DNA from 2 places in the Streptomyces sp. NBC_01410 genome. Region 1 is predicted to be linked to the other one. Evidence: predicted binding sites of a transcription regulator. Region 1 holds the regulator's gene; the other holds the start of a gene.
What was found. The regulator HrcA, encoded in region 1, represses chaperone genes, less so after heat shock. The targets are predictions, from matches to a motif close to TTNGCACTCNGNNNNNCNGAGTGCNAA.
Positions count from the first base shown of each region.

Region 2: the regulator HrcA is predicted to act here: its motif matches at 8,460-8,486, upstream of groL (chaperonin GroEL).

Region 1 is NZ_CP109530.1:2,989,044-2,999,395, reverse strand. It holds gene OG741_RS13740 (HAMP domain-containing protein) at 1-1,853, opposite strand, end outside; gene OG741_RS13735 (SpoIIE family protein phosphatase) at 2,105-4,057, shown strand; gene hemW (radical SAM family heme chaperone HemW) at 4,086-5,318, shown strand; gene OG741_RS13725 (DUF3097 domain-containing protein) at 5,649-6,470, opposite strand; gene OG741_RS13720 (MBL fold metallo-hydrolase) at 6,481-7,203, opposite strand; gene hrcA (heat-inducible transcriptional repressor HrcA) at 7,371-8,396, shown strand; gene dnaJ (molecular chaperone DnaJ) at 8,397-9,533, shown strand; gene OG741_RS13705 (nitronate monooxygenase) at 9,661-10,352, shown strand, end outside.
Region 2 is NZ_CP109530.1:4,050,424-4,060,775, reverse strand. It holds gene OG741_RS18505 (SIS domain-containing protein) at 1-676, opposite strand, end outside; gene OG741_RS18500 (ABC transporter substrate-binding protein) at 933-2,204, shown strand; gene OG741_RS18495 (DUF3263 domain-containing protein) at 2,258-2,494, shown strand; gene otsB (trehalose-phosphatase) at 2,505-3,353, shown strand; gene OG741_RS18485 (trehalose-6-phosphate synthase) at 3,327-4,727, opposite strand; gene OG741_RS18480 (glucosyl-3-phosphoglycerate synthase) at 4,809-5,747, opposite strand; SAM riboswitch class I at 5,892-6,019, shown strand; gene thrC (threonine synthase) at 6,037-7,320, shown strand; gene OG741_RS18470 (MoaD/ThiS family protein) at 7,345-7,620, shown strand; gene OG741_RS18465 (cold-shock protein) at 8,059-8,262, shown strand; gene groL (chaperonin GroEL) at 8,649-10,271, shown strand.

The sequences.
Region 1 (10,352 bases):
ACGCGCGCCTGGCCGCCGAGCTGGCCCTCGCTGCCCACCTCGCGGGCCACACGCGTGACCTCGGAGGAGAACGAGGAGAGCGTGTCCACCATGGTGTTGATGGTGGTCTTGAGCTCCAGGATCTCGCCGCGGGCGTCCACGTCGATCTTCTTGGACAGGTCGCCCTGAGCCACGGCCGTCGCCACCTGGGCGATGTTCCTCACCTGCGAAGTGAGGTTGTCGGCCATGTAGTTGACGTTGTCGGTGAGGTCCTTCCACAGGCCGGTGACGCCGAGGACCTGGGCGCGGCCGCCGAGCCTGCCGTCCGTGCCGACCTCGCGGGCGACCCTGGTCACCTCGTCGGCGAAGGCGCGCAGCTGCTCCACCATCGTGTTGACGGTGTCCTTGAGCTCCAGGATCTCGCCGCGGGCGTCGACGGTGATCTTCTTGGAGAGGTCGCCGTTGGCGACGGCGGTGGTGACCTGGGCGATGTTGCGGACCTGCGAGGTCAGGTTGGACGCCATGAAGTTGACGTTGTCCGTGAGGTCTTTCCAGACGCCGGATACGCCGCGGACCTGGGCCTGGCCGCCGAGGTTTCCTTCGGTGCCGACTTCGCGGGCGACGCGGGTGACCTCGTCGGCGAAGGCGGAGAGCTGGTCGACCATGGTGTTGATGGTCGACTTGAGCTCCAGGATCTCGCCCTTCGCCTCGACCGTGATCTTCTTGCCGAGGTCGCCCTGGGCCACGGCCGTTGACACGAGCGCGATGTTCCTCACCTGTGAGGTGAGGTTGTCGGCCATGAAGTTGACGTTCTCGGTGAGGTCTTTCCAGACGCCGGAGACGCCGCGGACCTGGGCGCGGCCGCCGAGGTTTCCTTCGGTGCCGACTTCGCGGGCGACGCGGGTGACCTCGTCGGCGAAGGCGGAGAGCTGGTCGACCATGGTGTTGATGGTCGACTTGAGCTCCAGGATCTCGCCCTGGGCGTCGACGGTGATCTTCTGGGACAGGTCGCCGTTGGCGACGGCGGTGGTGACCTGCGCGATGTTGCGGACCTGGGAGGTCAGGTTGGACGCCATGAAGTTGACGTTGTCCGTGAGGTCTTTCCAGACGCCGGAGACGCCGCGGACCTGGGCACGGCCGCCCAGCTGGCCCTCCGTGCCGACCTCGCGGGCGACGCGGGTGACCTCGTCGGCGAAGGCGGAGAGCTGGTCCACCATCGTGTTGACGGTGAGCTTCAGCTCCAGCAGCTCACCGGTCGCCTCGACCGTGACCGTACGGGTCAGGTCGCCGCGGGCGACGGCGGTGGTCACCGCCGCGATGTCCCGCACCTGCGCGGTCAGCCGGGAGGCCATCGTGTTGACCGCCTCCGTCACATCCCGCCAACTCCCGGACAGGCGCTGGACCTTGGCGCGTCCGCCGAGGCGGCCTTCGGTGCCCACCTCGCGCGCGACCCGGGTCACTTCGCCGGTGAAGAGCGAGAGCTGGTCGACCATCTTGTTCACGGCGCGGCCGAGTCGGCGCAGATCTCCACGCAACTGGCGGTTGCCGTCGTGCAGATCGACCCGCTGGGTCAGATCGCCGCCGGCCACCGCGTCCAGCACCCGGGTGGCGTTCGCCGCGGGCACCACGAGGGCGTCGAGGAGCGCGTTCGTACTGATCACGCCAGAGGTCCAGGCGCCCTGGCCGGGGCTCGCCGCCAGCCGGTCGTCCAGGCGTCCGTGCCGTACGACTTCCCTGCGTACGCGCGTCAGTTCATCCGTGAAGTGCCGATTGCGCACCGCGATCTGGTTGAACATCGCCGCCAGCTCGGCGGACATCCCTTCATGCGTCTCCGCCACCCGTATCTTGAAGTCCCCGTCCCGCAGGGCCGTCATGGCGGCCAGCAGAGGGCGGAGCTCCGAGACCCGGATCCAGGCACCGTCGGGCGGCGGCTCGGCACCCGGCCGGGATCCCGACGGGGCGGGCGGCCCGGAGGACTGGGCGGGCGACAAAGCACTCTGTTCGTTCATAACCGCCCACTTCAGTGACTCGGCGCTTATGGGCAGGCTCAGTCTGTCACTCTGTCGGTGTCATAAGCGGCGCATTGCCAGAACCGACCAGGAGCCGCACAGTGGGGCCCGTTCCGATGCAGCGAGACACCGTCCAGCGCCCAACCCCGTTGTACCCACTACGGGATGACGCGCGGTCGGTTTCCCGCACGAGCCTGCCCGGAAACCCTCTCGCGCCCTGTGCGGCGCGACGTTTCGTCCGAGCCGCACTCGCCGACTGGACCAACCTCGGACTGCTCGCCACCTGCGCCTTCTGCCGGGGCACGGCGGGCCGCGGGGGCTGCCCGCCGGGCAGGCACAGTACGGACCGGCTCGCAGACGATGCCGTACTCGTCGTCAACGAGCTCGTGACAAACGCCGTAGTCCATGCGGGCACCACCGTCGAACTCCTCTGCCGGCTCGATGAATCGGCCGAGGGCGAGCCCGCCGCGCTGGTGATCGAGGTCTCCGACCACCACCCCGCCAGGACCGTACGCAACGAACCGCACGGCGAGGACCGCACCGGCACCCCCGAATACGGACGCGGCCTCCATCTCGTCGGCGCCCTCGCCGAGCGCTGGGGCATCACCTATCGCGCCGCCCTCAAGACCGTCTGGGCCCGCCTGCCCGTCGACGGCCTGGAGTCCTGCCCCGTGCCGGGCGCCGAACCCGCGCTCCAGCGCGGGCTGCGCGCGGCCGAGATCCTCGCCCCCACGCCGCGGCGCACCGCCCGTGAGGACCCGGACTGGATCAGCCGAGGGGCGCTCTCCTTTCTCGCCGAAGCCTCCGACCTGCTCGCCGGACAGCTCGACGAGGACATGGTCGCGGCGCTCGCCGCCCAGCTGCTGGTGCCACGGCTCGCCGACTGGTGCGCGATCTGGCTCGACGGCGAGGGCGGACACCCCAGGTGGGGAACGGGCCGCCCTTCGGGAGCCGCGCCCCGGCTCGCCCGGGTCTGGCACAGTGACGAGTCCCGGATCGAGGAACTGCGCGAGATCCTGAGCAAGGAGCCCCCGCGGCTGCCCGACACCCCACGCAACGGCCCTGTGCCGATCCCCTGGCCGCGCGAGGGCGAGCCGGGCGCGGGCGAGGGGACGGTGCTGGCCTTCCGTCTCGTCACCGGCGGGCGCGGTCTCGGCACGCTGCTCGTCGCCCGGCAGGGTCTGGCACGTGTGCCCGACGAAGTGACCGCTCTGATCGAGGACTTCGCGCGGCGGCTCGCCCTCGCGATCGGCGCGGCCCGGCAGTACACCCGGCAGGCCACCATCAGCAAAGTCCTCCAGCGGGGTCTGCTGCCCGGCAAGGTCGGCGAGATCCCCGGCGTGGACCGCTTTCTCGTGTACGAGCCGAGCGACGACGGAGTCGCGGGCGGCGACTTCTACGACATCTTCCCGGCGAGCTCGGGCGGCCGCTGGTGCTTCATGCTCGGCGACGTCCAGGGCAGCGGGCCCGAGGCCGCCGTCGTCACCGGCCTCGCCCGGCCCTGGCTGCGGCTGCTCGCCCGCGAGGGCTACCAGGTCGGCGAGGTGCTCGACCGGCTGAACGGACTGCTGCTCGACGACGCGATGGAAGCGGCGGAGGCGGCCGCGCTGATGGTCGCAGCGGCCGGCGGCCAGGGCCTGCCGGAAGGGCCGCAGGCACGGTTCCTGTCCCTGCTCTACGGCGAGCTGGTGCGCTCGCCCCTGGGCGGTGTGCGGTGCACCGTCGCCAGCGCCGGGCATCCGCTGCCGCTGCTGCTGCGGCCCGACGGCACGGTGCGTACGGCGGCGGAGCCGCAGGTGCTGCTCGGGGTCGTCGACGAGGTGGCGTACCAGAGCCAGACCTTCGACCTGGAGCCCGGTGACACGCTGCTCTGTGTCACGGACGGGGTGACCGAGCGGCGCTCGGGGGCGCGGATGTTCGACGACGGCGACGGTCTCGCGACGGTGCTCGCGGGGTGCGCGGGGCTGACGGCGCAGGGGATCGCGGAACGGATCAAGCAGGCAGTGCACGAGTTCGCCGAGACGCCGCCGGGGGACGATCTCGCGCTGCTGGTGCTGCAGGCGATGTAAGCCTCGCGGGTGACGGACAATGGGAGGCATGCCTTCCGTACTGCCCGATGGTGAGCCCATGCCCGAGGACGGGGCGCTGCCCGCATCCGCCCTCGAAGAGGCCGCCGGCCGGCCGCTCGCCTTCTATCTGCATGTGCCGTACTGCGCGACGCGCTGCGGCTACTGCGATTTCAACACCTACACGGCGACCGAGCTGCGCGGCTCGGGCGGCGTCCTCGCCTCCCGCGACAACTACGCCGCGATGGTCGCCGAGGAGATCCGCCTCGCCCGCAAGGTGCTCGGCGACGACCCGCGGCAGGTGAAGACGGTCTTCGTCGGGGGCGGTACGCCGACGCTGCTCGCCGCCTCGGATCTCGTACGGATGCTGTCGGCGGTACGCGAGGAGTTCGGCCTCGCGGACGACGCGGAGATCACCACCGAGGCGAACCCGGAATCGGTGGATCCGGCGTACCTGGCCGAGCTGCGGGAGGGCGGCTTCAACCGGGTGTCCTTCGGGATGCAGAGCGCGCGGCAGCACGTACTGAAGGTGCTGGACCGTACGCACACGCCGGGGCGGCCCGAGGCGTGCGTCGCGGAAGCGCGGGCGGCGGGCTTCCGGCATGTGAACCTCGACCTCATCTACGGCACGCCGGGGGAGAACGACGACGACTGGCGCGCGTCCCTCGCGGCGGCGGTGGGGGCCGGCCCCGACCACATCTCGGCGTACGCGCTGATCGTGGAGGAGGGCACCCAGCTGGCGCGGCGCATCCGGCGCGGCGAAGTGCCGATGACCGACGACGACGTCCATGCGGACCGCTACCTGATCGCGGACTCGGTCCTCGCGGAGGCGGGCTTCGACTGGTACGAGGTCTCCAACTGGTCGACCTCACAGGCCGGCCGGTGCCTGCACAACGAGCTGTACTGGCGCGGCGCGGACTGGTGGGGCGCCGGCCCCGGAGCGCACAGCCACGTCGGCGGGGTGCGGTGGTGGAACGTGAAGCACCCGGGGGCGTATGCGGCGGCGCTCGCGGAGGGCCGGTCGCCGGGAGCGGGCCGCGAGGTGCTCGCGCCGGAGGACCGCCGGGTGGAGCGGGTGCTCCTGGAACTGCGCCTGCGCGAGGGCTGCGAACTGTCGCTGCTGCGGCCGGCGGGGCTGGCGGCGGCGGGGCGGGCGTTGGCGGAGGGCCTGCTGGAGGCGGGGCCGTACGGGGAGGGACGCGCGGTGCTGACGCTGCGGGGGCGGTTGCTGGCGGACGCGGTGGTGCGGGACCTGGTGGATTAGGGGTGCGGTGGCGCGGGGTGCGCCTGCGGCGGGCTTTCACCCCACCCCGCCCCTTCCCGCTGTGACATTTTGCGGCTCCGCCGCGTGGGGGGCTCCGCCCCAGACCCCGTGCGGGGGCTCCGCCCCCGGACCCCCGCGCCTCAATCGCCGGCGGGGCTGAATCATTCAGCCCGTCCGGCGTTTGAGGACATGCGGCCGAAGGTCGCATTCGGGGTCCGGGGCGAAGCCCCGGCGGGGGTCTGGGGGCTTCGCCCCCAGTTACGCGATGGGGGTACCTCCCACGGCCGCCAGGCCGTAGGGGGAGGGCGGGGTGGGGAAACAACCCCCGGGTCACACCTCCGCCGCCGTCACGAAATCGATCAGCTCCTCCACCCGCCCCAGCAGCTCCGGCTCCAGGTCCTTGTACGACCGCACCGCCGACAGGATCCGCTGCCACGCCGCCCCCGTGTTCTCCGGCCAGCCCAGCGCCCGGCAGACCCCCGTCTTCCAGTCCTGGCCCCGCGGGACCGACGGCCACGCGCTGATGCCCACCGAGGAGGGCTTCACCGCCTCCCACACGTCGATGTACGGGTGGCCCACCACCAGTACGTCCTCGCCCGTGACCTCCGCCGCGATGCGGGACTCCTTCGAGCCCGGGACCAGATGGTCCACCAGCACCCCCAGGCGCGCGTCCGGGCCAGGGGCGAACTCGCGGACGATCGAGGGGAGGTCGTCGATGCCTTCCAGGTATTCGACGACGACCCCCTCGATCCGCAGGTCGTCACCCCACACCCGCTCCACGAGCTCCGCGTCGTGGCGGCCCTCGACATAGATGCGCCCCGCCCGCGCCACCCGCGCACGCGCCCCTGGGACCGCGAGCGAGCCGGACGCGGTGCGGGCCGGGCGCACCGGAGCGGCGGCGGAGGGGCGTACGAGGGTGACGACGCGGCCCTCCAGCAGGAAGCCCCGCGGGACCATCGGGAACACCCGGTGCTTGCCGAAGCGGTCCTCCAGAGTGACCGTCGGCCCCTCCGCCGTCTTCTCGCAGCGGATCACCGCACCGCAGAAGCCCGTACCGACCTCCTCGACGACCAGATCGTGCTCGGCCGGCACCTCCGGCGCGGGCTGAGACTTCTTCCAGGGCGGGGTCAGATCCGGGCTGTAGCTGCGCATTCGCCAGACGCTACGACACCCCGAAGCGCGCCGCCAGCAACTCGCGTTGGGCGCGTACGAACGCCGCGTCGACGACCGCGCCGTGCCCCGGTACGTACACCGCGTCCTCGCCGCCCAGTGACAGCAGCCGGTCCAGTGCCGCGGGCCAGCGGGAGGGCATCGCGTCCGGGCCCGCCTGAGGTTCGCCCGACTCCTCCACGAGGTCGCCGCAGAAGACGACCTCCGGGCTGCCGGGCACCAGGACCGCCAGATCGTGGCCCGAGTGGCCGGGGCCGATGTTCGCCAGGAGCACCTGGCGGCCGCCCAGGTCCAGCGTCCACTCGCCGAACACCAGATGGTGCGGCGCCACCAGCACGTCGGCCGCCTCCGTCGCGTCGGCCTCGGTGACCCCGTGCCGTACCGCGCTGTCGCGGATCTCGTCCCGCTCCCGCCGCATCAGTTCGGCGATGCCGACCGCTCCGTACACCTCCGCGCCCGAGAACGCCGCCGTGCCCAGCACATGGTCGAAGTGGGGATGGCTCAGTGCGATATGCGTCACCCGTCGGCCGCCGAGCAGGGCTTGCGCCTGGGCCCGCAGCTCGGCCCCCTCGCGCAGTGTCGAGCCGGTGTCGTACAGGAGGACACCGTCCTCTCCGGCGATCAAACCACTGGTCGCGTCCCAGCCGGGAAGCCGCCGGCGCCCCACCCCGTCGGCCAGCCGCTCCCAGCCGAAGTCTTCCCAACTGACGTCCATACCGCGACGCTATCCGCAACCGACCAGCACTGTCGCTCGGTGGCGTGGTCGGCCGCCCTTGCTAGGGATGTACCCCACGGCCGTACACTGGCACGGGGAAATGCTGGCACTCGTACGCATCGAGTGCCAAGCGGTCACCGAGGAATCACAGCTTGGAGGTGTGCGCGATGCTCAGCGAACGCAGACTCGAGGTGCTGCGCGCCATCGTCCAGGACTATGTCGGCACCGAGGAGCCCGTCGGCTCCAAGGCGCTCACGGAGCGTCACAAGCTCGGGGTCTCCCCGGCCACCGTCCGCAATGACATGGCGGTGCTGGAGGAGGAAGGGTTCATCGCCCAGCCTCATACGAGCGCGGGGCGTATCCCCACGGACAAGGGCTACCGGCTCTTCGTCGACAAACTGGCCGGCGTCAAGCCGCTGTCGTCGCCCGAGCGCCGTGCCATCCAGAACTTCCTCGACGGAGCCGTCGACCTCGACGACGTCGTGGGCCGTACGGTGCGGCTGCTGGCGCAGCTGACCCGGCAGGTCGCGGTGGTCCAGTACCCCTCGCTGACCCGCTCCACCGTCCGGCATGTGGAGCTCCTCTCCCTCGCGCCCGCCCGGCTGATGCTCGTGCTGATCACGGACACCGGACGGGTCGAGCAGCGCATGATCGACTGCCCCGCGCCCTTCGCGGAATCCTCGCTCGCGGACCTGCGGGCCCGGCTCAACAGCCGGGTCGTCGGGCGCCGCTTCGCGGATGTGCCGCAGCTGGTGCAGGACCTTCCCGACTCCTTCGAGGCGGAGGACCGGGGTACCGTTTCCACGGTGCTCTCGACCCTGCTCGAAACCCTGGTCGAGGAGACCGAGGAGCGGCTGGTGATCGGCGGTACCGCCAATCTCACGCGCTTCGGACACGACTTCCCGCTGACGATCCGGCCGGTGCTCGAAGCTCTCGAGGAGCATGTGGTGCTCCTCAAGCTGCTCGGCGAGGCCAAGGAAGCGGGCGGCATGGGCATGACCGTGAAGATCGGTCATGAGAACGCCCACGAGGGCCTCAACTCCACGTCCGTCGTCGCGGTCGGCTACGGTTCGGGCGACGAGGCAGTTGCCAAACTCGGCGTGGTCGGACCGACCCGCATGGACTACCCCGGAACGATGGGAGCGGTACGCGCAGTGGCACGTTACGTCGGACAGATCCTGGCGGAGTCGTAAGTGGCCACGGACTACTACGCCGTACTCGGCGTACGCCGCGACGCGTCCCAGGACGAGATCAAGAAGGCCTTCCGCCGGCTTGCCCGTGAACTCCACCCGGATGTGAATCCGGACCCGAAGACGCAGGAGCGCTTCAAGGAGATCAACGCCGCGTACGAGGTGCTGTCGGACCCGCAGAAGAAGCAGGTCTACGACCTCGGCGGAGACCCGCTCTCGCAGGCGGGCGGCGGAGGCGCGGGCGGCTTCGGCGCCGGTGGCTTCGGGAACTTCTCGGACATCATGGACGCGTTCTTCGGTACGGCTTCGCAGCGCGGCCCCAGGTCGCGTACGCGGCGGGGCCAGGACGCGATGATCCGCCTGGAGATCGAGCTCAACGAGTCTGCCTTCGGCACGACGAAGGACATCCAGGTCGACACGGCCGTCGTCTGTACGACGTGTTCGGGCGAGGGCGCGGCGCCGGGTACCTCGGCGCAGACCTGCGACATGTGCCGCGGCCGCGGTGAGGTCTCGCAGGTGACGCGGTCCTTCCTCGGCCAGGTCATGACGTCGCGGCCGTGCCCGCAGTGCCAGGGCTTCGGAACGGTCGTCCCGACCCCGTGCCCCGAGTGCGCGGGCGACGGGCGGGTACGGTCCCGCCGCACCCTGACGGTCAAGATCCCGGCCGGTGTCGACAACGGCACGCGCATCCAGCTCGCGGGCGAGGGCGAGGTCGGCCCGGGCGGTGGCCCCGCCGGCGACCTCTACGTCGAGATCCACGAGCTGCCGCACCCGGTGTTCCAGCGCCGGGGCGACGATCTGCACTGCACGGTGACGATCCCCATGACGGCGGCGGCGCTGGGCACGAAGTGCCCGCTGGAGACGCTGGACGGCGTGGAGGAGGTCGACATCCGCCCGGGCACCCAGTCCGGCCAGTCGATCCCGCTGCACGGGCGCGGCATCACGCACCTGCGGGGCGGGGGCCGTGGCGACCTGATCGTCCATGTCGAGGTGATGACCCCGTCGAAGCTGGACGTGGATCAGGAGCGGCTGCTGCGGGACCTGGCGAAGCTGCGCGGCGAGGAAAGGCCTACGGGTCAGTTCCAGCCGGGGCAGCAGGGACTGTTCTCCCGCCTGAAGGACGCGTTCAACGGGCGTTAGGCCCTCTCGAACGCCGGAGGGGCTGAATCTTCAGCCCCTCCGGCGTTTTCAGGACAGCGGCCCGCAACCGCGGCCGTTGCGGAACGCCCGATTCGATGGGCCGCGAGCGGCATGGCACCATGCCTGCATGTCCTCCGCACTGACCGATCTTTGCCGTCATCCGATCGTGCAGGCCCCCATGGCGGGCGGCGCATCCTGCCCCCAGCTCGCCGCCGCCGTGTCCGAAGCCGGCGGGCTCGGGTTCCTCGCTGCCGGATACAAGACCGCGGACGGCATGTACCAGGAGGTCAAACAGGTGCGCGGGCTCACCGCGCAGCCGTTCGGCGTCAATCTCTTCATGCCGCAGCCCAACACCGCCGACCCCGGTGCCGTCGAGATCTACCGGAATCAGCTCGCCGGTGAGGCCGCCTGGTACGAGACTCCTCTCGGCGACCCCGACTCCGGGCGCGACGACGGCTACGAGGCCAAACTGGCCATCCTCCTCGACGACCCCGTGCCCGTCGTCTCCTTCACCTTCGGCTGCCCGACCCGCGATGTGCTCGACTCCTTCGCCAAGGCCGGGACCTTCACCGTCGTCACGGTCACCACGCCCGAAGAGGCGCAGGCCGCGCAGTGGGCCGGGGCCGACGCCGTGTGTGTGCAGGGCATCGAGGCCGGCGGCCACCAGGGCACCCACCGCGACGACCCCGAGTCCGACGGCGCCGGGATCGGTCTGCTCTCGCTCATCGCGCTGATCCGCGAGACCGTGCAGCTTCCCCTCATCGCCGCAGGCGGCCTGATGCGCGGCGGCCAGATCGCGGGCGTGCTCGCGGCGGGGGC
Region 2 (10,352 bases), 1.1 Mb from region 1:
TGGAGATCGGGCCGTGGCGGTATTCCATCGCGGGGTACGACTCCGTCCACGCGCCCGCCGCCTCGCGCATCTTCAGGCCCGCCTCCAGCGCCAGCCCGTACGCCCAGCCGCGGCCCAGGAACGTCCACTGCTCCGCGCCCACCACCGCCTCCGGCAGCGGCTCCGTGATCGCCAGCTCCGCGTCGACCGCCGCGTCGGTGACCGATTTCACGCCGAGGATGTCACCGAGACCTGCCCGCAGGAAGGCGAGTGCCGTCGTGGCGAAACGGGTCTGGACGACCGACTCCTCGTCCGCCCAGTCCAGCACCGCGACCTCGTCCGCCGCGTCCATGACCGGGGTCTTGGGATCCGCCGTCAGGGCGAGCGTCGGGACCTTGCCGCGCAGTGCTGTCAGCAGGTCCAGGACCTCCGTCGTCGTGCCCGAGCGGGTGATCGCGACGACACGGTCGTAGGACCGCCCCGCGGGGAACTCCGAGGAGGCGAACGCGTCGGTCTCGCCGTGCCCCGCCGCCTCCCGCAGCGCCGCGTACGCGATCGCCATGAACCAGGACGTACCGCACCCGGTGACGGCGACCCGCTCGCCCGGCTGTGGCAGTCCCGGGAAGGCGGCCGCGGCCTTCGCCGCTCGGCGCCAGCAGGCGGGCTGGGTGGCAATCTCTGCTGCGGTACGGGACATGCGACTGGGCTCCTCGCGACGTACGCGTAAGTCGGGACCGGCATCGACCACTTCGTGCCAAGGGACGTGCTTAGCAGCCCGCGGCGTGCCCGGGCAATGCCCGCACCCCTGGGGACAGACGTTGCGGAAGCGATACCGATTGGAGTAGACCTCATACCTCCGGTTGGCGGAAAATCGCGCCCAACTCGCAGGGCGTCACGGGGGACCGACTGGAACAAGACGGGCAAACAAACAGCAGAGGGTGGGGCGAAGAGCTGTGCATCAGCGCTTCTTGGGTCTGACCGCGGCACTCGCCGCACTGGGCATGACGGTGGTCCTCACGGGCTGTGGCACCTCCAGCGGTTCCGGCGACGTCACCCTCAAGCTGGTCGCGGCGGACTACGACGTCTCCGGCGGCCAGAGCAGCAAGAAGTACTGGGCCGACCTCGCCGCCGAGTTCGAGAGGACGAACCCCGGCATCAAGATCGATGTCCGGATCGAGTCCTGGAACGACATCGACCGCAAGGTCGGCGAGATGGTCAAGGCCGGCAAGGCCCCCGACATCGCCCAGATCGGCGCGTACGCCGACTACGCCGCGGCCGACAAGCTGTACTCCGCCGACCAGTTGCTCTCCATACCCGTGCAGTCCAACTTCCTCCAACCGCTCACCGACGCCGGTGAGATGAAGCGCGTGCAGTACGGACTGCCCTTCGTCGCCTCGACCCGGCTGCTCTTCTACAACAAGAAGCTCTTCAAAGAGGCCGGGATCAAGAACGACCCCAAGACCTGGGACGACCTCGTCGAGGACGCGGAGAAGCTGAAGGACAACACCGACGCGAAGTACCCCTTCGCGCTGCCGCTGGGTCCGGAGGAGGCGCAGGCCGAGACCATGATGTGGCTGCTCAGCGGCGGTGACGGATACACCGACACCAGCGGCAACTACGGCATCGACTCCGAGCAGAACATCGCCACCTTCACCTGGCTGAAGACGAACCTGGTCGACAAGAAGCTCACCGGCCCTGTCGCCCCCGGCAAGCTGAACCGCAAGGACGCCTTCGCCGCCTTCACACGCGGCGAGGTCGGCATGCTCAACGGCCACCCGTCCCTGATGCAGGCGGCCGAAGCGGCCAACATCGACGTCGGCAAGGTCGCCCTGCCCGGCACCAGCGGCAAGCCGAAGGCGGCGATGGGCGTCGCCGACTGGATCATGGGCTTCAAGCAGAACGGCCACCGCGCCGAGATCGGCACGTTCCTGGACTTTGTCTTCAGCGACAAGAACGTCCTCGACTTCGCGGGCCAGAACGACCTGCTGCCGGTGACAGTCTCGGCGTCCGAGGCGATGGTCGCCGACCCCGAGCACAAGGACCTCAAGGCGTTCCTGGAGGAACTGCCCACCTCGGTGCTTCCGCCGGTCGGCAAGACCTCGTGGGCGTCCGTGAGCGAGAACATCAAGAAGAACATCGGCAAGGCCGTGGAACCCGGCGCCAGCCCGGCTGCAGTCCTCGGCCGCATCGGCCGCGCCGCCTCCGTCGCCGAGAACGCCGAGTAGTTCGCCGAGTAGTCCAGAGACCGCACCGACCGGCCGCAGATATGTTGGATCGTATGACCGACGACCAGACGCTCTCCGAGCGCGACCGCGCCGTTCTGGCCATGGAGCGCCGCTCCTGGCCGGGACCCGGCGCCAAGGAGCGCGCCATCAGGGAGCAGCTCGGCATCTCCCCGGTCCGCTACTACCAGCTGCTCAACGCCCTCATCGACGACGAGCGCGCCCTCGCCCACGACCCCGTCACGGTCAACCGTCTCCGCCGAGTCAGGGACGACAGACGAAGTCGCCGATAGGGTCGGAGGCATGGGCAGCTCCCCGTACGCGCATTCCCTGCCGACGCCGTCCACCCCCGCCGGCCGTGACGGTCTTGCCGCGATTCTGGGCAGGCCGCACAAAACCGTCGTCGGCCTCGACTTCGACGGCACTCTCGCCGAGATCGTGCCCGACCCCGAACAGGCCCGCGCCCACCCCGGCACCGTCCCCGCGCTCGCCGCGCTCGCGCCACGTGTGGCGTCCGTCGCCGTGATCACCGGACGCCCGGCGGGCGTTGCCGTACGGTACGGCGGCTTCGCCGGAGTGCCGGGCCTGGAACACCTCGTGGTTCTCGGGCACTACGGCGCCGAGCGCTGGGACGCCGTGTCCGGCACGGTCAAAACCCCGGCCGCGCACCCCGGCGTCGCGGCCGCCCGCGCCGAACTGCCCGGATTCCTCGACGACATCGGAGCCTGGCGCGGCGCCTGGATCGAGGAGAAGGGCCAGGCCGTCGCGGTCCACACGCGCCGCGCCGCCGACCCGCAGGCCGCCTTCGACGCCCTGCGCGACCCTCTCGGCGAGCTCGCCGCCCGGCACGGACTGATCGTCGAGCCGGGCCGCATGGTCCTGGAGCTGCGCCCGCCGGGCATGGACAAGGGCGTGGCGCTGGCCGAGTACGTACGCGAAGTGGAGGCCGAAGCGGTCCTGTACGGCGGCGACGACCTCGGCGATCTGCCCGCCTTCGCCGCCGTGGAGAAGCTCCGCTCGGACGGCATCCCCGGCCTGCTGGTGTGCAGCGGCAGCGCGGAGGTGCCGGAGGTCGCGGACCGCGCGGACCTGCTGCTGCCGGGCCCGGCGGCCGTCGTCGAATTCCTAGGAGCCCTCGCGCAGCGCCTGTAGCTGGTCGAGGAACCACTGCTGCGGCGGCAGCGCGGTCGCCGCGGCCGCCAGCCGCTTGGTGCGCCGGGCCCGTTCGCCGTGGGGCATCGTCAGCGCCTCGTGCAGCGCGTCGGCGGTGCCCGTCACGTCGTACGGATTGACCGTGACCGCGTCCTCACCCAGTTCCTCGTGCGCCCCCGCCTCGCGCGACAGCACCAGCGCGCAGCCGTCGTCCGAGACGACCGGGATCTCCTTGGCGACCAGGTTCATACCGTCCCGGATCGGGTTGACCAGGGCGACGTCCGCGAGCCGGTACGCGGCCAGGGAGCGGGCGAAGTCGTCCTTCACATGGAGGACGACCGGGTTCCATGTCGCTGTCCCGTACGTGGAGTTGATCTCGTCGGCGACCCGCTGGACCTGCGCCGTGTAGTCGCGGTACACGGCCAGATCCTGCCGCGAGGGGTAGGCGAAGGCGACATGGACGACCCGCTCGCGCCACTCGGGCCTGGTGTCCAGGAGGTGCCGGTAGGCGAGCAGCCCGCGCACGATGTTCTTGGACAGCTCGGTACGGTCCACGCGCACGATCGTCCTGCGCCCCGGGCCGACCTGTTCGCGCAGCGCGGCCAGCCGTTCCTCCACATCGGGCCGGTGCGCACGCTCCCGCAGGAAGTCCGCGTCCGCGCCGAGGCCGTGCACTCCGATCCGCGTGCCGGACGGGATGCCGGGGCCCAGCACGGTGTGGCAGCAGTCGGTGAAGGCCTCGGCCCAGCGGTGGGTGAGGAAAGCGGCCCGATCGGCGCCGAGGATGCCGCCGAGGAGCTGGGCCGCGATGTCGTCGGGCAGCATCCGGAAGTAGTCGACGGGCGCCCAGGGCGTGTGTGAGAAGTGGCCGATGCGCAGGTCCGGGCGGTGGGCGCGGAGCATCCGGGGCACCAGCGCCAGGTGGTAGTCCTGCACCAGAACCGCCGCGCCCGGCGCGGCCGCCTCCGCCAGCGCATCGGCGAAGGCCCGGTTGTACGCCTCGTAGGAGGCCCACTGGCGGCGGAACTCCGCGTCGAAGACCGGCTCCAGCGGCGTCTGGTAGAGCATGTGGTGGACGAACCACAGCACCGAGTTCGCGATCCCGTTGTACGCGTCGGCGAACACCCCGGCGTCGATGTCGAGCATCCGCACCCCGGGCTCGGCCACCCCGCGCCGTACGGCCTCGCGATCACCGTCGCCGAGAGCGGCGCACACCCACACCGAGTCCGACTCGGAGTCGATCGCCGACAGACCGGAGACCACGCCGCCTCCGCCCCGGCGGGCGTCCAGCGAACCGTCCTGCTGACGTGTGTATGTGACCGGGCCGCGGTTCGAGGCGACTAGGACCTGGGCGGCAGGCTGCTCGGAGACCATGTGCCGAAACCTAGCCCTTCCGGTAAACCCTCAAACGTGCGTACGGCCGGACTGCGCCACCCGGTGTGCCACTCTGCGTGCTCATGCCGCGCGCCTCGTCGCGTACTCGCCGATCTCGCGCATCGGCGGCCGCTCCTGCGTGTCCACCGCATGCGTCCGGGGTACGAAGCCCTCCTCGGCCCGCTCGAACTGCGTGAGCGCAGGCCGCACCAAATGACCCCTGGACAAGCGCAGTTGGGCGGTCCGGTAGATCGCCGCGGCCATCCGCCCCAGCGCCTGACCGTCCTGGTGGCGGTGCTTGCGCGAGCCGACGTCCACCTGCGCCAGCGCGTCGAGACCGACCGTGTGCAGCGCGTCGACGAGCAGGCCCAGCTCCACTCCGTATCCCACGGGGAAGGGCAGCCGCTCAAGGAGAGAGCGCCGCACGGCGTACTCCCCGCCCAGCGGCTGGACGAACCCGGCGAGCTGCGGCCAGTGCAGATTCAGCAGCGGCCGCGCCACCAGCTCCGTCACTCGCCCGCCCTGACCTGCCCTCTCGCCGAGCGGCCGGTCGTACATCGCCTTGACGAACTGCACATCGGGGTCGGTCAGCAGCGGCCCCACGATCCCGGAGACGAAATCGGCCGAGAACTCGCGCAGATCCGCGTCGACGAAGCAGACGATGTCGCCGCTCGTGACCATCAGCGAGCGCCACAGCACCTCGCCCTTGCCCTGGACCGCGGGTATCCGGGGCAGGATCGCGTCCCGGTGCACCACGCGCGCGCCGGCCGCCGCGGCCACCTCGCCCGTGCGGTCGCTCGACCCCGAGTCCACGACGACGAGCTCGTCGACGAGCGGCACGGCCTCCATCAGTTCACGCCGGATCACGGAGACGATCTCGCCGACCGTCTCCTCCTCGTCGAGCGCGGGCAGGACGACGCTGATGGTCGTACCGTGCTTGGCGGCCATCAGCCGGCCGAGCGGGCGGTCGGCCGCAGACCAGGAACGCCTGCTCAGCCAGCGTTCCACCTCTTCCAGCACGTGCGGGTCTCCCTCTGACATCGGGATCCTGTGATCCGTCTCGCGGTTCGGACGACTATCTCAACCATGCAGGCCTTCGGTTACAGTCTTGAACAACGCGGATGACCGTCGCATGCCGGGGTCATCGCGCTGACAATCGAATACCGCTCATCCAGAGGGGCAGAGGGAACGGCCCGTTGAAGCCCCGGCAACCCTCCCGCCGACCGCGAGGTCACGGTGGGGAAGGTGCCAATTCCGTCTCGTGGCGAAATGCGTCGCGAGGAAGATGAGGAGAAAGGGCCTCGCCACCATGGCTGTGCAGACTGTCGCAAGCACCACCCCCGTGAACCTCGGTCCCGCCGCGGCGCTCTCGTGCCGCGAGTGCGGAGAGCGTTTCGACCTGGGCCCGATCTTCGCCTGTGCCTCCTGTTTCGGGCCGCTCGAGGTCGCCTACGACCTGCCGGCGGACGACCCCGAGGCGCTGAGGAAGCGGATCGAAGCGGGTCCGAACAACATCTGGCGCTACGCCCCGCTGCTGCCCGTCCCCGCCGACGTGGCCGAGAAGCCGAACATCAACCCCGGCTTCACCAAGCTCGTCAAGGCCGACAACCTCGCCCGTGAGCTGGGCGTCACCGGCGGCCTGTACATCAAGGACGACTCCGGCAACCCGACGCACTCCTTCAAGGACCGTGTCGTCGCGATCGCCGTCGAGGCCGCGCGCGCCTTCGGCTTCACGACGCTCTCCTGCTCCTCCACCGGCAACCTCGCCGGCGCGGTGGGCGCGGCCGCGGCCCGGGCGGGCTTCCGGTCCTGCGTGTTCATCCCGCACGACCTGGAGCAGGGCAAGGTCGTCATGGCCGCGGTGTACGGCGGCGAGCTGGTCGGCATCGAGGGCAACTACGACGACGTCAACCGCTTCTGCTCCGAGCTCATCGGCGACCCGCTGGGCGAGGGCTGGGGCTTCGTCAACGTCAACCTCCGCCCGTACTACGGCGAGGGCTCCAAGACGCTGGCGTACGAGATCTGCGAGCAGCTCGGCTGGCGGCTGCCCGACCAGATCGTCGTCCCGATCGCCTCCGGCTCGCAGCTCACGAAGATCGACAAGGGCCTGCAGGAGCTGATCAAGCTCGGCCTGGTCGAGGACAAGCCCTACAAGATCTTCGGCGCTCAGGCCGAGGGCTGCTCTCCGGTGTCGACGGCCTTCAAGGCCGGGCACGATGTCGTACGGCCGCAGAAGCCGAACACCATCGCCAAGTCGCTGGCCATCGGCAACCCCGCCGACGGCCCGTATGTACTGGACATCGCGCGCCGCACGGGCGGTGCGGTCGAGGACGTCAACGACGAGCAGGTCGTCGACGCGATCAAGCTGCTCGCGCGGACCGAGGGCATCTTCGCGGAGACCGCGGGTGGCGTGACCGTGGGCGTGGCGAAGAAACTGATCGAGCAGGGCCTGCTCGACCCGGCGCTCACCACGGTCGTGCTCAACACCGGCGACGGTCTCAAGACCCTCGACGCGGTTGCCCCGACGACCGGCCCCACGGCGACCATCCGCCCGAGCCTCGAGGCGTTCCGCGACGCCGGCCTGGCCCGCTGACTACCTACGGAAGGCAGAACCACCATGAGCGTGAACGTCCGCATCCCCACCATTCTCCGTACGTACACGGGCGGTCAGGCCGAGGTCCCGGCGGAGGGCGCGACGCTCTCCGAGGTGATCGCGGACCTGGAGAAGAACCACACGGGCATCGCCGCGCGCGTCCTGGACGACCAGGGCAAGCTGCGCCGTTTCGTGAACGTGTACGTGAACGACGACGACGTCCGTTTCGAGCAGGGTCTCGAGACGGCGACCCCGGACGGTGCGGGCGTTTCGATCATCCCTGCCGTCGCCGGCGGCTGAGCTACCCAGCGTGAGCACCCGCGGCGTCAGCCGCTAATCGACACAGTGCCCCCTCCGCAAGAGAAGCGGAGGGGGCAATTCTGTATGGTTGAGCGCGGTACAGTTGGGGAAGCCCCCTCCGCTGCTTGTGCCGACCGCATATGAGAATGCGCCCTGGCCCATCAAGAAGCAGCCAATGTGTTCGATCGAAATGCACCCTCAAGTGCCATTTGCCGGGCCCGACTTGCCCCGGAATTTCTTGAATTCAGTTCAATCATCCGATCGCGCGTGCCCAGATTTCTCGTCTGATTGACCTGTTGCAGAGGGCAGTTGGGCAGATACATTCAGCCGCGGTCGACGCGTTCCGGCGCACACTCTCCTTCCTGTCGGGAGGGTGAGGTCTGACCCGGGTCCGCGAAGTGCGGTCCTGTGCAAGGGCCAGTAATAGGGGAGTTAGGCATGGCTCAGGGCACCGTCAAGTGGTTCAACGCGGAGAAGGGGTACGGCTTCATCGCGGTCGACGGTGGTGCGGATGTTTTCGTCCACTACAGCGCGATCCAGATGGACGGATACCGCACCCTTGAAGAGGGTCAGCGGGTCGAGTTCGAGATCTCGCAGGGCCAGAAGGGGCCGCAGGCGGACATGGTCAAGCTCGCCGTCTGATCTCGGCGCGATCGGCCACCGACGCACTCACGCGACACACTCACGGCGAAGGGCCCGCATCCTAGGGGGATGCGGGCCCTTCGTGTGTCCCCAGCCGTGTCCACGATGTGTCGGACCCGCTTGCGCCCACCCTCCCCCAGCTACCGCTGGGAGGTGCCCCCACCGACCACCACCCCTCATCGAGGCTCTTCGAGCCGCTTGCACTCTCCTGTGCCGAGTGCTAATCATTGGCGTTAGCACTCTGCAGGTGAGAGTGACAGCTTAAGGACCGGGTCGGCGAGGCCCGAAGGGTCGGCGGGGCAAGGAACCGCACGGCTCTCAGGCCGTCCGTCGCGGGCGCCAGCGCGGTCCGGAGAATCCACCCCAGTCCGGGAGGACCACTTCACATGGCCAAGATCATCGCGTTCGACGAGGAGGCACGGCGCGGTCTCGAGCGCGGGATGAACCAGCTCGCCGACGCCGTCAAGGTCACCCTTGGCCCCAAGGGCCGGAACGTCGTCCTCGAGAAGAAGTGGGGCGCCCCCACGATCACCAACGATGGTGTATCCATCGCCAAGGAGATCGAGCTCGAGGACCCGTACGAGAAGATCGGCGCCGAGCTGGTCAAGGAAGTCGCCAAGAAGACGGACGACGTCGCCGGTGACGGTACGACCACCGCGACCGTTCTCGCCCAGGCGCTCGTCCGCGAGGGCCTGCGCAACGTGGCGGCCGGCGCCAACCCGATGGCCCTCAAGCGCGGCATCGAGAAGGCCGTCGAGGCCGTCTCCGGCGCCCTGCTGGAGCAGGCCAAGGACGTGGAGACCAAGGAGCAGATCGCTTCGACGGCCTCCATCTCCGCCGCCGACACCCAGATCGGCGAGCTCATCGCCGAGGCGATGGACAAGGTCGGCAAGGAAGGCGTCATCACCGTCGAGGAGTCCCAGACCTTCGGTCTGGAGCTGGAGCTCACCGAGGGTATGCGCTTCGACAAGGGCTACATCTCGGCGTACTTCGCCACCGACATGGAGCGTATGGAGGCGTCGCTCGACGACCCGTACATCCTGATCGTCAACTCCAAGGTCAGCAACGTGAAGGACCTCCTTCCGCTGCTGGAGAAGGTCATGCAGTCCGGCAAGCCGCTGCTGATCATCGCCGAGGACGTCGAGGGCGAGGCTCTGTCCACGCTCGTCGTGAACAAGATCCGTGGCACCTTCAAGTCCGTTGCCGTCAAGGCCCCGGGCTTCGGCGACCGCCGCAAGGCGATGCTGAACGACATCGCCATCCTCACGGGCGGCACGGTCATCTCCGAGGAGGTCGGTCTCAAGCTCGAGAACGCCGGCCTGGACCTGCTGGGCCGCGCCCGCAAGGTCGTCATCACCAAGGACGAGACCACGATCGTCGACGGCTCCGGTGAGAGCGACCAGGTCGCCGGTCGCGTCAACCAGATCCGTGCCGAGATCGAGAACTCCGACTCGGACTACGACCGTGAGAAGCTCCAGGAGCGCCTCGCGAAGCTGGCCGGCGGCGTGGCCGTCATCAAGGCCGGTGCCGCGACCGAGGTGGAGCTCAAGGAGCGCAAGCACCGCATCGAGGACGCCGTTCGCAACGCGAAGGCGGCCGTCGAGGAGGGCATCGTCGCCGGTGGTGGCGTGGCTCTGCTCCAGGCTTCCTCGGTCTTCGAGAAGCTCGACCTCGAGGGTGACGAGGCGACCGGCGCCAACGCCGTGAAGCTCGCGCTGGAGGCCCCGCTCAAGCAGATCGCCGTCAACGGTGGTCTCGAGGGCGGCGTCGTGGTCGAGAAGGTGCGCAACCTGGCTGTCGGCCACGGTCTGAACGCCGCGACCGGCGAGTACGTCGACATGATCGCCGAGGGCATCATCGACCCCGCGAAGGTGACCCGCTCTGCTCTGCAGAACGCGGCCTCCATCGCGGCGCTGTTCCTGACCACCGAGGCCGTCATCGCCGACAAGCCGGAGAAGGCGGGCGCCGCCGCTCCGGGCGGCATGCCGGGCGGTGACATGGACTTCTGAGCCTGACGGCTCGGACCCGGTCCTGACCGAGGGCGGTACCCCCACTCCCAGGGGGGTACCGCCCTCGGGCGTTTCAGGATC